4 regions of the Paenarthrobacter ilicis genome follow, and region 1 is predicted to be linked to each of the others. Evidence: predicted binding sites of a transcription regulator. Region 1 holds the regulator's gene; each other region holds the start of a gene.
What was found. The regulator HrcA, encoded in region 1, represses chaperone genes, less so after heat shock. The targets are predictions, from matches to a motif close to TTNGCACTCGNNNNNNNCGAGTGCNAA.
Positions count from the first base shown of each region.

Region 2: the regulator HrcA is predicted to act here: its motif matches at 947-973, upstream of groL (chaperonin GroEL).
Region 3: the regulator HrcA is predicted to act here: its motif matches at 1,629-1,655, upstream of groES (co-chaperone GroES).
Region 4: the regulator HrcA is predicted to act here: its motif matches at 1,232-1,258, upstream of JOE60_RS05130 (Hsp20/alpha crystallin family protein).

Region 1 covers NZ_JAFBCD010000001.1:2,144,404-2,147,736, forward strand. Annotated here, with positions in the region: gene dnaJ (molecular chaperone DnaJ) at 1-1,117, opposite strand, end outside; gene hrcA (heat-inducible transcriptional repressor HrcA) at 1,167-2,174, opposite strand; gene JOE60_RS09765 (DUF3097 domain-containing protein) at 2,347-3,198, shown strand; gene JOE60_RS09770 (DUF4870 domain-containing protein) at 3,315-3,333, shown strand, end outside.
Region 2 covers NZ_JAFBCD010000001.1:929,899-933,231, forward strand. Annotated here, with positions in the region: gene JOE60_RS04405 (LytR C-terminal domain-containing protein) at 1-468, shown strand, start outside; gene JOE60_RS04410 (cold-shock protein) at 632-835, shown strand; gene groL (chaperonin GroEL) at 1,156-2,781, shown strand; gene JOE60_RS04420 (ribonuclease HI family protein) at 2,984-3,333, shown strand, end outside.
Region 3 covers NZ_JAFBCD010000001.1:2,794,862-2,798,194, forward strand. Annotated here, with positions in the region: gene groL (chaperonin GroEL) at 1-1,107, opposite strand, end outside; gene groES (co-chaperone GroES) at 1,192-1,488, opposite strand; gene JOE60_RS12735 (hypothetical protein) at 1,680-2,042, opposite strand; gene JOE60_RS12740 (class I SAM-dependent methyltransferase) at 2,110-3,333, shown strand, end outside.
Region 4 covers NZ_JAFBCD010000001.1:1,096,737-1,100,069, forward strand. Annotated here, with positions in the region: gene JOE60_RS05115 (FG-GAP-like repeat-containing protein) at 1-35, shown strand, start outside; gene JOE60_RS18575 (HNH endonuclease) at 103-654, opposite strand; gene JOE60_RS05125 (MerR family transcriptional regulator) at 780-1,112, opposite strand; gene JOE60_RS05130 (Hsp20/alpha crystallin family protein) at 1,343-1,765, shown strand; gene JOE60_RS05135 (J domain-containing protein) at 1,854-2,249, shown strand; gene JOE60_RS05140 (hypothetical protein) at 2,246-2,623, shown strand; gene JOE60_RS05145 (cell division protein PerM) at 2,922-3,333, shown strand, end outside.

The sequences.
Region 1 (3,333 bases):
CGAGCCTGTCCCGCAGTTTCGCAAACATGCCGCCGCTGGCAACAAGCTTTCCCTCGGTGAACTGCTCACCGCGCAACTTGGCCAGTTGCTGGAGCAGCTCCTCCTGGGCGGCGTCCAGCTTGCTGGGCGTCTCCACGTGCAGGTGCACTTTAAGGTCTCCGCGGCCGTAGCCCCGGAGGTGCGTCACACCGAGCCCACGCAGGGTGATGACTTCACCTGACTGCGTGCCTGATTTGACGTCAATGCCCTGGGCGCCGTCGAAAGTATCCAGCTGCAGTTCTGTTCCCAGCGCGGCTGCCGTCATGGGCACGCTCAGCGTGGCATGCAGATCGTCACCTTCACGCATGAACATGGAATCGTTGTTAACGCGGATCTCAACGTAAAGGTCGCCTGCAGGACCACCGGCAGGACCGGCTTCGCCCTGGCCTGACAACTGGATGCGCGTGCCGGTGGCAACGCCCGCGGGAACCTTGATGGTCAGTGAACGACGACTGCGGATGCGTCCCTGGCCGCTGCATTCGTTACAGGGGTCCTTGATCACAGTGCCGAAGCCTTCACAGGAACCACAAGGAGCGGTGGTCATGACCTGTCCCAGGATGGAACGCACGGCACGCTGGACCTGGCCGCTGCCACCGCAGATGTCACAGCGTTCGGGATGCGTTCCCGGGCGGCAGCAGCTGCCGTCACAGGTGGGGCACACCACGGCAGTGTCCACTTCGAGCTTCTTGTTGACGCCGAAGACGGCATCCTTGAGGTCGATGCGGACGCTGATCAGCGCATCCTGGCCGCGGCGTACCCGCGAGGCCGGTGCCCCCTGGCCACCGCCGCCGCCGAAGAAGGTGTCGAAAATGTCCTGGAATGCGAAGCCCTGACCTGCGTAGCCGCCTCCGAAACCATTCTCGGTTCCGTTTTCGTTGCCTGTGGCGTCGTACACCCGGCGTTTCTGGGGGTCCGACAATACCTCGTAGGCATGTGTGACGGCCTTGAATTGCTCGGCAACATCCTCGCCGGGATTGACATCCGGGTGGAGCTTGCGCGCCAACTTGCGGTACGCCTTTTTGATCTCTTCCCCGGTGGCTTCCGGCGAGACTCCCAAAACGTCATAGTGGCTGCTCAAAGTCGGTATCTCTTCCTTGTTGTACTGCGGATAATTTTCAGGCCGGGATCTAGCCGCCCAGAATGCGGGACAGGTAGCGGGCAACAGCGCGCACCGCGGCCATGGTGGTGGGATAGTCCATGCGGGTGGGACCCAGAATGCCTACCTTCGCACCGGATCCATAGCCCGTAGCCACTACCGAAGCCTCGGCCAACCCGTCGTACGGATTCTCCCGGCCAATGCTCACTGTCACGCCTCGAGGGTCATCGCCCATATCGGACAACAACCGAAGCATGACTACTTGTTCCTCAAGTGCTTCAAGAACCGGCCCAATGCTCAACGGGAAATCCACGTTGGACCTGGCCAGGTTGGCCGTTCCGGCCATCAAAATTCTTTCTTCCCGGCTGTTGTCGCTCAGTGACTGGAGGCCATTGGCCAGGGTTTGCGCCAAGCCTCGAAGCTCGGGTTTGCACAAGGCCACAACAGAGGGCAGAACCTGCGGCAAAAGGTCCAGCTGGGTTCCCGCGATGCTCCCGAGGAAACGCGACCTCAGCATCATCAGGGCTTCATTGGCCACTTCGCTGCCGGCGTCGATGACTTTCTGGCCAACGCTGCCGGTATCGGCGATCAGGACCAACAGGACTTGCCGAGGGGCCAGCAGTACGAATTCGACATGGCGGACCACGGCACGGCTGGCTTGCGGATACTGCACGACGGCGACTTGGTTGGTCAGTTGCGACAGCAGCCTGACGGTCCGCTCCAGTACGTCATCCAGGTCATCCGGGCCTTCCAGCAATGAGTGGATGGCGCGTCGTTCGGCGGCCGACAGTGGCTTCACTTGGGAAATGCGGTCCACGAAGAGGCGATAACCCTTGTCCGTGGGAATCCGACCGGCGCTGGTGTGGGGCGCGGCGATGAGGCCTTCCTCTTCCAGCACGGCCATGTCATTCCGGATGGTGGCGCTTGAAACACCAAGGTGGTGGCGCTCCACGAGGGCCTTGGATCCAACAGGCTCCCGGGAATGAACGTAGTCCTCAACAATGGCACGCAGTACTTCCAACTTGCGCGGCTCACTCATCGATCCACCTCCTGACAAACTGCCGTGGGCCATCCGGCCCATCGCTGCGGGACCGCGGCTGGATCCCAGGTCTTAGCACTCAACATGCCCAAGTGCTAACAGTCTATTATGGGCCACCCTCGTTGCTAGCATTGAAACCGCCCACATTCAGCCAGCAGAAAGAGGAAGCATTTTGGCTTTCAATGACTGGGGTCCCCGGGATCTGACCGCCCCTGCCAAGCAACAGCTTCCCGAAGTGCCGGTCCAGCGGGGGATGGTCCTGGAAGACGTCCAATCAGGCTGGGTGGGCGAAGTCACCCGGGTGGAGAAAACCGGGGGCATGCACATCGTCAGCCTGGAGGATCGCCGGGGCAAGTCCAAGTCATTCCAGCTGGGCTTCGGGTTCCTCCTGGAGGGCCAGGCCATCCGGCTGATGCCTCCCGCGCCGCGGACCGCCGCGTCCGCTACGACGCCGGGACGGACCGCCTCGGGGTCCGTCAGGGTCCACGGGCAGCGCGCCCAGGTGGCAAAGGCCAGCCGCGTCTGGGTGGAAGGCAAACACGATGCCGAGCTCGTGGAGAAGGTGTGGGGTGATGACCTTCGCGTGGAGGGCATCGTGGTGGAACCCCTGCACGGCGTGGATGACCTCAAGTCGGCCATCGCGGAATTCAACCCCGGCCCCAGCAGGCGCTTGGGAATCCTGGTGGACCACCTTGTCCCGGGTTCCAAGGAATCGCGAATCGCCGCAGATGCCATGACCTACCCCGGAGCGGCAGGCAACGTCCTCATTGTGGGCCACCCCTACGTGGATGTGTGGCAGGCCATCAAACCCAAGGTCCTGGGCATCGAGCAGTGGCCAACGGTTCCCCGCGGAGTCGACTGGAAGACCGGGATTTTGCGCGCCTTCGGGTGGCCACACGAGACCGCAGAGGACATCGGTCTGGGCTGGCAGCGGCTGCTTGGCGCGGTACGCAGCTATGCGGACCTGGAAGCATCACTGTTGGGGCGCGTTGAGGAAGTCATCGATTTCCTCACCGCCCCCTGACGCCCATTTCCAAGGTCCAACCGGCGAACCACCGGGGAGTGGTCCGGCGCTGTGCCCTTATGCCGGTATTCTGGGACAGCAATACAGCAGCATCTTTACAGCAAAAGGAAGACACCGTGGCAGAGAACGCTCCTG
Region 2 (3,333 bases), 1.2 Mb from region 1:
CTGGTCCTGCCGAACCTCGGTGTGGTGGGGCCCAGCGCCTCAACACAAACCTCGACGCCGGCACCCCAGCAGACGGAAACGGCACCATCAGCGCAGCCCACCGATACCGGGACGCCGCCGGTCGCTTCAGGCGAACCGACGCCGGGCACGTCGCCGTCGGATGTTCCGTCCGCGACCCCCTCGGCCGCCAACGTGGACAAAGCAACACCCGTGGCCGTCTACAACGGTGCCGGTACTGCCGGCCTGGCCGGCAGGGTTGCCGGATTGGTCCAGGGTGACGGCTGGACGCTGAGCACGGTGGGAAACTGGGGCGGATTGCCGCAGCAGACATCCGTGATTTTCTACAATGCACCTGCCCAGAAGGCCAACGCAGAAGCCCTGGGAACCTTGCTCCGCATCCAGACAATCGTTGAGTCCACCGACATCCAGCAGCCGCTGGTTGTCGTGGCAGGCCCGGGGTACCAGTAACTCTTTCAGCCCAGGCCCGGACCCAACTGGGTTAAGCCTCAATAACAAAGTCATGCAATCCCGCTCTTCGGCCACCACTGGCAGAGTGACTGTGGTTACAGTGGATTGATTCCGGTACGGCGATCCCGGCTACCGGTTTTTCTACTGCGAAAGTGTGGACATCATGGCATTGGGAACCGTCAAATGGTTCAACGCCGAAAAGGGCTACGGCTTCATCACTGTGGATGAATCCGGCGACGACGTTTTTGTACACTGGTCCGCCATTCAGATGGACGGCTTCCGGGCCCTCGAAGAAGGGCAGCGGGTTGAATTCGAAGTGGGCGAGGGCCAGAAGGGGCCGCAGGCCGAAGGCGTCCGCGCAGCCTGAACTGCCAGGCCCCGGAAGGTTGCTCTCAGCTATTGGCTGAAACCCCCTTGTTTTGTCTCCTGAAGAGGCATTCCTGCTTGCACTCTCCACGGGTGAGTGCTAATTATTGATTTAGCACTCCTACGGTTCGACTGCTAAGTCCGGCCCGGCACTCGCTGGACCGCTTGGTTGGTTGGGCTCATGGAGGATCAAGAAAAACCTTGGTGTGGTGAGGTTCGGAGCGCGGGGCGTACATAGGCCGCGGGCTACGGGCCGTCCGTCGCGGGCACCGCACCGCCAGGTACCTTCTTAACGACTGTCCCGAAAGGACTACCGCCGTTATGGCCAAGATCATTGCATTTGATGAAGAGGCACGCCGCGGCCTCGAGCGGGGTTTGAACATCCTCGCAGACGCCGTCAAGGTCACCCTCGGCCCGCGTGGACGCAACGTCGTCCTCGAAAAGAAGTGGGGCGCCCCCACGATCACCAACGATGGCGTTTCCATCGCCAAGGAGATCGAGCTGGACGATCCTTACGAGAAGATCGGCGCTGAGCTGGTCAAGGAAGTTGCCAAGAAGACGGATGACGTCGCTGGCGACGGTACCACCACCGCAACGGTTCTCGCCCAGGCACTGGTCAAGGAAGGCCTGCGCAACGTTGCCGCCGGCGCCGACCCGCTGTCCCTCAAGCGCGGCATCGAGAAGGCTGTTGAGGCAGTCATCAGCGAACTGCTGAGCTCTGCCAAGGAAATCGAAACCAAAGAGCAGATCGCCGCTACGGCGTCCATCTCCGCTGGTGACCCGGAAATCGGCAGCCTCATCGCCGAAGCCCTGGACAAGGTTGGCAAGGAAGGCGTCATCACGGTCGAGGAGTCCAACACCTTCGGCCTGGAGCTCGAGCTCACCGAAGGCATGCGCTTCGACAAGGGCTACATCTCCGCTTACTTCGTTACCGATGCAGAGCGCCAGGAAACGGTTCTTGAAGATCCGTACATCCTGATCGTCAACTCCAAGATCTCCAACGTGAAGGAACTCGTCACGGTTCTGGAGAAGGTCATGCAGTCCAACAAGCCGCTGCTGATCATCGCTGAAGACATCGAGGGCGAGGCTCTGGCCACCCTGATCGTCAACAAGATCCGCGGCACCTTCAAGTCCGTTGCCGTCAAGGCTCCGGGCTTCGGCGACCGCCGCAAGGCACAGCTTGCCGACATTGCCATCCTCACCGGTGGCCAGGTCATCTCCGAAGAAGTTGGCCTCAAGCTCGAAAACGCCGGACTGGAGCTCCTTGGCACCGCCCGCAAGGTTGTTGTCACCAAGGACGAGACCACCATTGTTGAAGGTGCCGGCGACGCCGACGCCATCGCTGGTCGCGTAGCCCAGATCCGCGCCGAGATCGAGAACTCCGATTCCGACTACGACCGCGAGAAGCTGCAGGAACGTCTGGCCAAGCTGGCCGGCGGCGTTGCAGTCATCAAGGCCGGTGCCGCTACCGAAGTTGAGCTCAAGGAACGCAAGCACCGCATTGAGGACGCAGTCCGCAACGCCAAGGCTGCAGTTGAAGAGGGCATCGTTGCCGGTGGTGGCGTAGCCCTCATCCAGGCCGGCGCCAAGGCATTCGCCAACCTCACCCTCCAGGGTGACGAGGCAACCGGTGCCAACATCGTCAAGGTAGCCATTGACGCTCCGCTCAAGCAGATCGCTTTCAACGCCGGCCTCGAACCGGGCGTTGTTGTGGACAAGGTCCGCGGCTTGCCTGCCGGCCACGGCTTGAACGCTGCCACGGGCGAGTACGAAGACCTGCTGGCTGCCGGCGTCAACGACCCCGTAAAGGTCACCCGCTCGGCTCTCCAGAACGCTGCTTCCATCGCTGGTCTGTTCCTGACCACCGAGGCCGTAGTTGCTGACAAGCCTGAGAAGAACGCTCCGGCTCCGGGCGGCGACGACATGGGCGGCATGGGCGGCTTCTAAGCCACCTTCTGCTGAACCTGGCGTTTCAGAGCACACGACGGCGGTCCCCACCTCACGGTGGGGGCCGCCGTTTGCATGAGCGCCCTCTCGCGGCCACGAAATCGCGGGAACGCTGCGAATCAGTCGCCCCGGTCCGGCGTTTTGGCACGCTTCCCGCGACGTCGGCGAAAGAGTGTCGGTGGCTTCTGGCAGGATTAAAGGCATGACGATTATTGCTGCCGCCGATGGGTCCGCCCTCGGTAATCCTGGGCCGGCCGGTTGGGCCTGGTACGTTGACGATTCCTGCTGGCGAGCGGGAGGTTGGCCCCACGGCACCAACAACCAGGGCGAGCTGATGGCCGTGTTGGACCTGTTCCGGTCCACGGCGCACGTAGCCGATGAAGACTTGCTGATCCTGTGCGACAGCCAATACGTCATCAACTGCATCACCAAGTGGATGTCCGGGTGGAAACGCAAGGGCTGGCGCAAGGCGGACGGCAAGGCTGTGCTCAACGTCGATTTGCTTAAGGACATCGATCAAGCCGTGGCAGGCCGCAAGTACAAGTTTGAGTG
Region 3 (3,333 bases), 650 kb from region 1:
CAGCTTGGCCAGGCGTTCCTGCAGCTTTTCCTTGTCCCAGTCGGAATCCGTCCGGCCAAGTTCGGCGCGCAGCTGTGCAACGCGGTCCGCAACGTCCTGCGCGGAACCGGCACCGTCAACAATGGTGGTGTTGTCCTTGGTGACCGTGATGCGGCGGGCAGTACCCAGCACCTCGAGGCCAACGCTGTCCAGCGTGAGGCCCAGGTCAGGGGAAACAACCTGGGCTCCCGTGAGCGTGGCGATGTCCTGGAGCATGGCCTTGCGGCGGTCGCCGAAGCCCGGAGCCTTGACGGCAACAACGTTGAGGGTGCCGCGGATGCGGTTGACGATCAGCGTGGACAGGGCTTCGCCTTCGATGTCTTCAGCAATGATGAAGAGCGGCTTGTTGGCCTGCAATGCCTTCTCCAGCAGCGGCAGGAAGTCCTGCAGAGAGGAGATCTTGCCCTGGTTGATCAGGATCAGGGCGTCTTCAAGGACGGCTTCCTGGCGCTCTGCGTCGGTGACGAAGTACGGAGACAAGTAGCCCTTGTCGAACTGCATGCCCTCGGTGAGCACCAGTTCGGTCTGGGTGGTGGAGGATTCTTCGATGGTGATGACACCGTCTTTGCCTACCTTGCCGAACGCTTCGGCCAGCAGTTCGCCAACCTCGTCGCTCTGCGCGGAGATGGCGGCAACGTTGGCAACCTGGGTGCCTTCGACTTCGCGGGCGTTCTCCAGGAGGCGGGCAGCCACAGCTTCAACCGCAACCTCAATGCCGCGCTTGATCTCGCCGGGAGCCGCACCTGCTGCAACGTTGCGCAGGCCTTCCTTGACCAGTGCCTGGGCAAGGACGGTGGCCGTGGTGGTGCCGTCGCCGGCAACATCGTTGGTCTTGGTAGCTACTTCCTTGGCCAGCTGTGCACCAAGGTTCTCGTAGGGGTCATCAAGCTCAACTTCGCGTGCAATGGTGACGCCGTCGTTGGTGATCGTGGGAGCGCCCCACTTCTTGTCCAGCACGACGTTGCGGCCGCGCGGGCCAAGCGTCACCTTGACAGTGTTGGCGAGCTTGTCGATACCGGCCTCAAGAGACCGGCGGGCAGCATCGTTAAAAGCAAGCTGCTTTGCCATGGTTGTGTCCTTTCAAGACAGAAAACCCGCACCGCTGACGGCTGGAATAATTCCAACGCGACGGCGGTGCGGGGCTCCGGGAAGTTACTTTACGACGATCGCAAGGACGTCGCGGGCGGACAGAACGAGGTACTCGTTGCCGCCGGTCTTGACTTCGGTTCCACCGTACTTGGAGTAGATGACGACGTCGCCAACAGCTACGTCAACCGGTACGCGGTTTCCGTTGTCATCGAAGCGGCCGGGGCCGATTGCAACAACTTCGCCTTCCTGCGGCTTCTCCTGTGCGGAGTCCGGAATGACCAGGCCGGAAGCCGTGGTCTGCTCTGCTTCGAGCGGGCGAACAACAATACGATCCTCAAGAGGCTTAATCGAGACCGACACTCGGACTCTCCTTTTCATGAGCTGATTCATGGACTAAGAACTGGGGTGCCGGAGCGTGCATCCGTCGTCGCGGTGCCGGAAGACGCTTGGCGTGGTTAGCACCCTCCGGGGGAGAGTGCTAATACGACTCTATGTAAGCGTTAGCACTCGGTCAAGGTGAGTGCCAGCATTTCGTCATGGGTGAACGGACCCTACTGGCCCCTGAGGTCCTCAAGACCCAGATCTTCCCCGTCGTCCCCGTCCTCCATCCGGGCGGATCTGCGGTTGCGGTACAAGAGGACCGCGGCTGCCAGGGCAACCACGCCGGAGACCACCAGTGCAATGGTCCCTCCGAGGCGTGCCCCGCTGTAGGTTTCACGGATTTCCCGGGCTTCCTCGGTGGCGTCATTGACGCTTTTGCCCGTCACGGAATAGGCGGCTGAATTGAAGGAGTCCAACGCAAAGATAATGATCAGCAGGGCGATGCACACCACGGCAACCACCACCCCGGCGATGAGTGCCGGCCGGGCGTATCTGGTGATGAGGGACTGCTGTGGGGCTGCGTTGTCTTCCATGAAAACAACCCTATCCGGCTGATCAGCGAGTCACACTTTCATAACGGACGGCGTTAGTCTTGAACGCATGCCCAACGCACCCCAGGAAAACATTGCACCCCTTCTCAGCACCGAAGGGTGGGAGTTGCTGGGCTCATTGGGCCCTTACAAGGATGAGGACGCGTTCCGCATCAACGCCGAGCTCCGCAAGGCCGGCCACTCCCCGGACCTGGTGGCAGCAGTGCTCACCCAGTCCCGGTTGCGGACCCGGGCCGAAGCCAAGTTCGGCGATTTTGCCCACCACATGCTCTTCACCAAAGCAGGTCTTGAGCAGGCCACGCGCCTGAACGTAGCTGCCCGCCACGCCGAGCGCTTCGCCAACGCCGGCGTCACCCACGTGGCCGACCTTGGCTGCGGGTTGGGCGCCGACTCCCTGGCCATGGCCTCCATGGACATCCCGGTCACCGCCGTGGACATGGATGAGACTACCGCTGCTTGTGCCACCATCAACCTCATGCCGTTCCCGCACGCCAAGGTGCTCCACTCCGATGCCACCGCAGTGGACTTGGAGGGCATCGACGGCGTGTGGATGGATCCGGCCCGCCGCACCACGTCCACCTCCGGCACCACCAGGATCTGGGATCCCGAGGCCTTTTCACCACCGTTGTCCTTCGTGGAGCAAGTCGCCGCCACCGGACGGGCTGTGGGGGTCAAGATGGGGCCCGGCATGCCGCACGACTCCGTTCCCGCGAACTGCGAGGCCCAATGGGTGTCGGTGGGCGGCGACGTCACGGAAGTGACCCTCTGGTTCAACGCGGTGGCACGCCCCGGAGTCCGGCGCGCCGCCTTGGTGATCGGCAGCCAGGGCGCCGCGGAAATCACCAGCGGCGAGAATTTCGACGGCGGTCCGGCAGCCGACGTCGGGCCGGTCACCGGCTACCTGTACGAACCCGATGGGGCGGTAATCCGCGCAGGCCTGGTGGCCGACGTCGCGCAGAGGCTGGACGGGCACCTGGTGGACGAACACATCGCCTACATCTGCGCCCCGGAGCTGCACGACACCCCGTTTGCCCGCGCCTACAAAGTGCTGGACGTCATGCCGTACAACGTCAAAGCGCTCAAGGCCTGGGTCAAGAGCAACGGAATCACGGTGCTGGACATCAAAAAGCGCGGCACAGCGGTCACCCCCGAGGAACTCCGCAAGCAGCTCCTGCCCGCCAAACCGGACAAGTCCCTGGGGACAAAAACAGCCACCCTGGTCCTCACCAGGATCGGTGAGGACAGAGTGGCTGTTGTGGTGGAACCGGTCACT
Region 4 (3,333 bases), 1.0 Mb from region 1:
GCACGGGCTGGGGCGGTATGACGGCGATTCTGTAGTCAAGAAGCTTCAATTGATGGGCAACCGCGGCCGCTCCTGTCATGGAGCGGCCGCGGTCGTTGAATGTCAGTGTCGAGTTGTCAGGCCTGCAGATTTGCGACGGTTGCACGGCCCGCAGAGAATTTGCAGGTTTTCAACGTTGTTACTCCCACCCATCGATATGGGGATCACGTGGTCATATTGGAGTTCTCCGGTAGAACCGCAGGCACGGCATTGGCCCTCATCGCGAGTCCAGACGTACTGTTTCACGTCGTCGGGAATAGCCCGCCGTGCGGAAGCTCCCCGAGGCTGGGCTCCCATTGCGACTGTGGCTTGGGCTCGGTCGATCTGTTGCTGACGACGCTGGTTCTTGACTACCAGGAGGGCGCGTATTTCCCCAGATCTAAGCCCCTCATTTTCCCAGTAGAACCTATGTTGAAATTGCCAGTACCTGCGCTCACCGATCGACGTGATGGCGACGGGTTGGTTCATCTGCCGAACCTGAATATCGGCGAACTCCTGCTTTGAAAACTTGCTCAGACGGTAGGAATTTCGACCAACTGTCAGGATGGCGGGACCTTTTCCCGTCCAGAATCCCGGCTGATGATAGAGCGAGACGTTCTCCGCCGTCCGTAGCATTTTTCCCCCATATTTGTACGCGCTAATGCGATCGGTTACTTCGTCTCATACTGTAATTGATGGAACCGACAACTAAGTTGCTGCTGGCAGCGTCGCTGCTTTTGTTTCATTGCGGTTCTGCACTATCAGCCCCCACCCCGCGCATCCCGCAGATCCTTCCGCAGCCCACGGTTGTCCGCCCGGAGTCCCTTGTTGTCCTCCGCCAACCCTCGGTTGTCTTCCGTGAGCCCCCGGTTCCGTGCTTCCAACTCCAGCACGAGTTTCACGCCGGCCAGGTTCAACCCTTCTTCCAGGAGTGTCCCGATTCGTCGCAGCGTAGCGAGGTCGTTGTCGCTGTAGCGCCGGGTTCCACCATCGGTGCGGCCGGGGTTGAGCAGTCCCTTTCGTTCGTATTGCCGGATGTTTTGTTGCCCCGTTCCAACGAGTTCGGCCGCGACGGAAATCGCGTAGACGCCCATGCCGTCCCGGTTCTGACCCGAAACGGTGCCTCCGTCGGAAGCGCCGGTGCCCAGTCCGCCGTCGTGATCCTCTGCCGAATCAGCCATGGAACTCCTCCCGAAAATCTTCTGAAAACCCGCTTGCACTACTCTCTCACCAGTGCTATAAAAAATCTATACCAGCCATGACAGATCCAACGGGCTGGTGAGAACAAGAAAATCAGCATCACAACCAAAGGAGTGAGAACACCATGCTGATGCGCACTGACCCGTTCCGCGATTTCGACAGGCTCGCACAACAGGTTTTTGGCACAACAGCACGCCCCGCCGGCATGCCGATGGACGCATGGCAGGAGGGCGAGGAGTTTGTCGTCGCATTCGATTTGCCGGGAGTAAGTCCTGATTCCGTGGACCTCGACGTGGAACGCAATGTCCTCACGGTCAAGGCCGAACGGAAGTCGCCCGCGGGTGACAACGTGGAGCTGATCGCAGCCGAACGGCCCCAAGGCGTCTTCAGTCGCCAACTCATCCTGGGCGACACCCTGGATACCGATGGCGTCAAGGCAAGCTACGACGCGGGCGTGCTCACCCTCCGCATCCCCGTCGCCGAGAAGGCGAAGCCACGCCGCATCGAAATTTCGTCCAACGAATCCAGGCAAGAGATCAACGCATAACTGCGGCCTCCCGCAACCGATGGCCTCCGCCGGGGACAAGTTCACCGGCCGGGGGCCATCTCCCAATCCACCTCTTTCGGAACCTCCAGTGACCGATCAACCTGACCACTACGCCACCTTGCACGTAGCCCCCGACGCGACCTCCCGGGAGATCAGCCGCGCCTACCGCTCTCTGCTGCGGGCCCTGCACCCGGACACACGCCAAGGGGCCGACGACGGCGGCACCACCTCAGCGGCCGACGTCCAGGAACTGCACGCCATCATGGAGGCATACGTGGTTTTGTCGGATCCGAGGAAGCGGGCGGCGTACGATCGTGCGTGCTCCGGCTTGCCCGCCCGGGCTGCCGGAACACCTGTGAAAGTTCGCTTCCACTCAGCGCCCAAGCCCGCAGCAGGCAATTCGGAGCTGCCGCCCCTGTCCTTTGGCCCGCCACGTTGGGCCCCGTCGTCTCACCACACCCGCACCCCGAGGAGTCATTCATGAGCGCATGGCACCCTTACGACGGCCACATTATTCCCGCGTTCTACGAGCGCTTCGAGAAACGTTGGGGGAGAGGAACCGCGCCGTTCCTGGATCCAGAGGTTCTCGAACAGCCAATGCCCAGAGCCCAATGGATCAATCCGGATACTGGCGCCGCAGTAGCGGTGGTTCCTATTTGGACAGACGATCCAGAGCACCGTTCGTTCGGCGTCTTCTACCTCCCACCCGCAGGCGACATCTGGATGCTCCGACCCGGACCCACCACGTTCCTTGAGCCCAAGGCCGGTGGGTCGCAGGAACAGGTTTCTCTCCGCAACGACGCTTTCAAGAAGGCTGTGCATCACGCCAAGGAATTCATCTACGGGCCGCAGCTCTAGCCAAACAGAAAGCTCTAGCCAAACAGAAGGCTGGTGCAGCCTGGGAAAAGATCCATGGGTGGCTGCACCAGCGGCTAGTACGACTTTCTGTTAAAAGTTGTGACACCTGTTCATTGGCCGCTCCTAGTTCCCGGCTTCGGTTTTGTTTCCGGGTCTTTCAGCATCTGTTGGGGGCGCTGGGCGCCCGCGAAGAACACCTCCCATCTTACGGCGGGCCACGCGAAAAAGCGCAGGAATTCGCGGTATTTCAGGGGCGCCTGCCGGATGGGGGCCAGCCACCGTGGCACGATAGATCACGATGAAACTGCGCGCTGATCAGACCGGAAACCGTGGCCTCCCCATGCCCCTTTGGCTGCAGGGCGGTTTGGAAGCGGCTCAGTCGGCGTTCATTTCGGCCCTTGTTGTGGTGTTGCCGCTGGTGGGGGTGTGGGCCACCGACGGTTTCCAGGACCACAATGTTGACACTCTTGCCAGGCTCGGCGGTCAGGCATGGCTGCTGATTCATGGTGTTCCGCTGGCCTTGGCCCACGTGGACATCGGAACCGCGGCCCAGCCCGGGTCCGGTTTGTTGTCCCTGCATCCGCTGGGCCTGACGCTCATTCCGTTCCTGCTTGCCTGGCGAGCCGGTCGCAGGCTCGCGCGGGCCTCCTACACGGACCAGCTCTGGCAAGCCCTCATGGGCGCCTTTGTGGTGTACGCCGCGTTCGGCA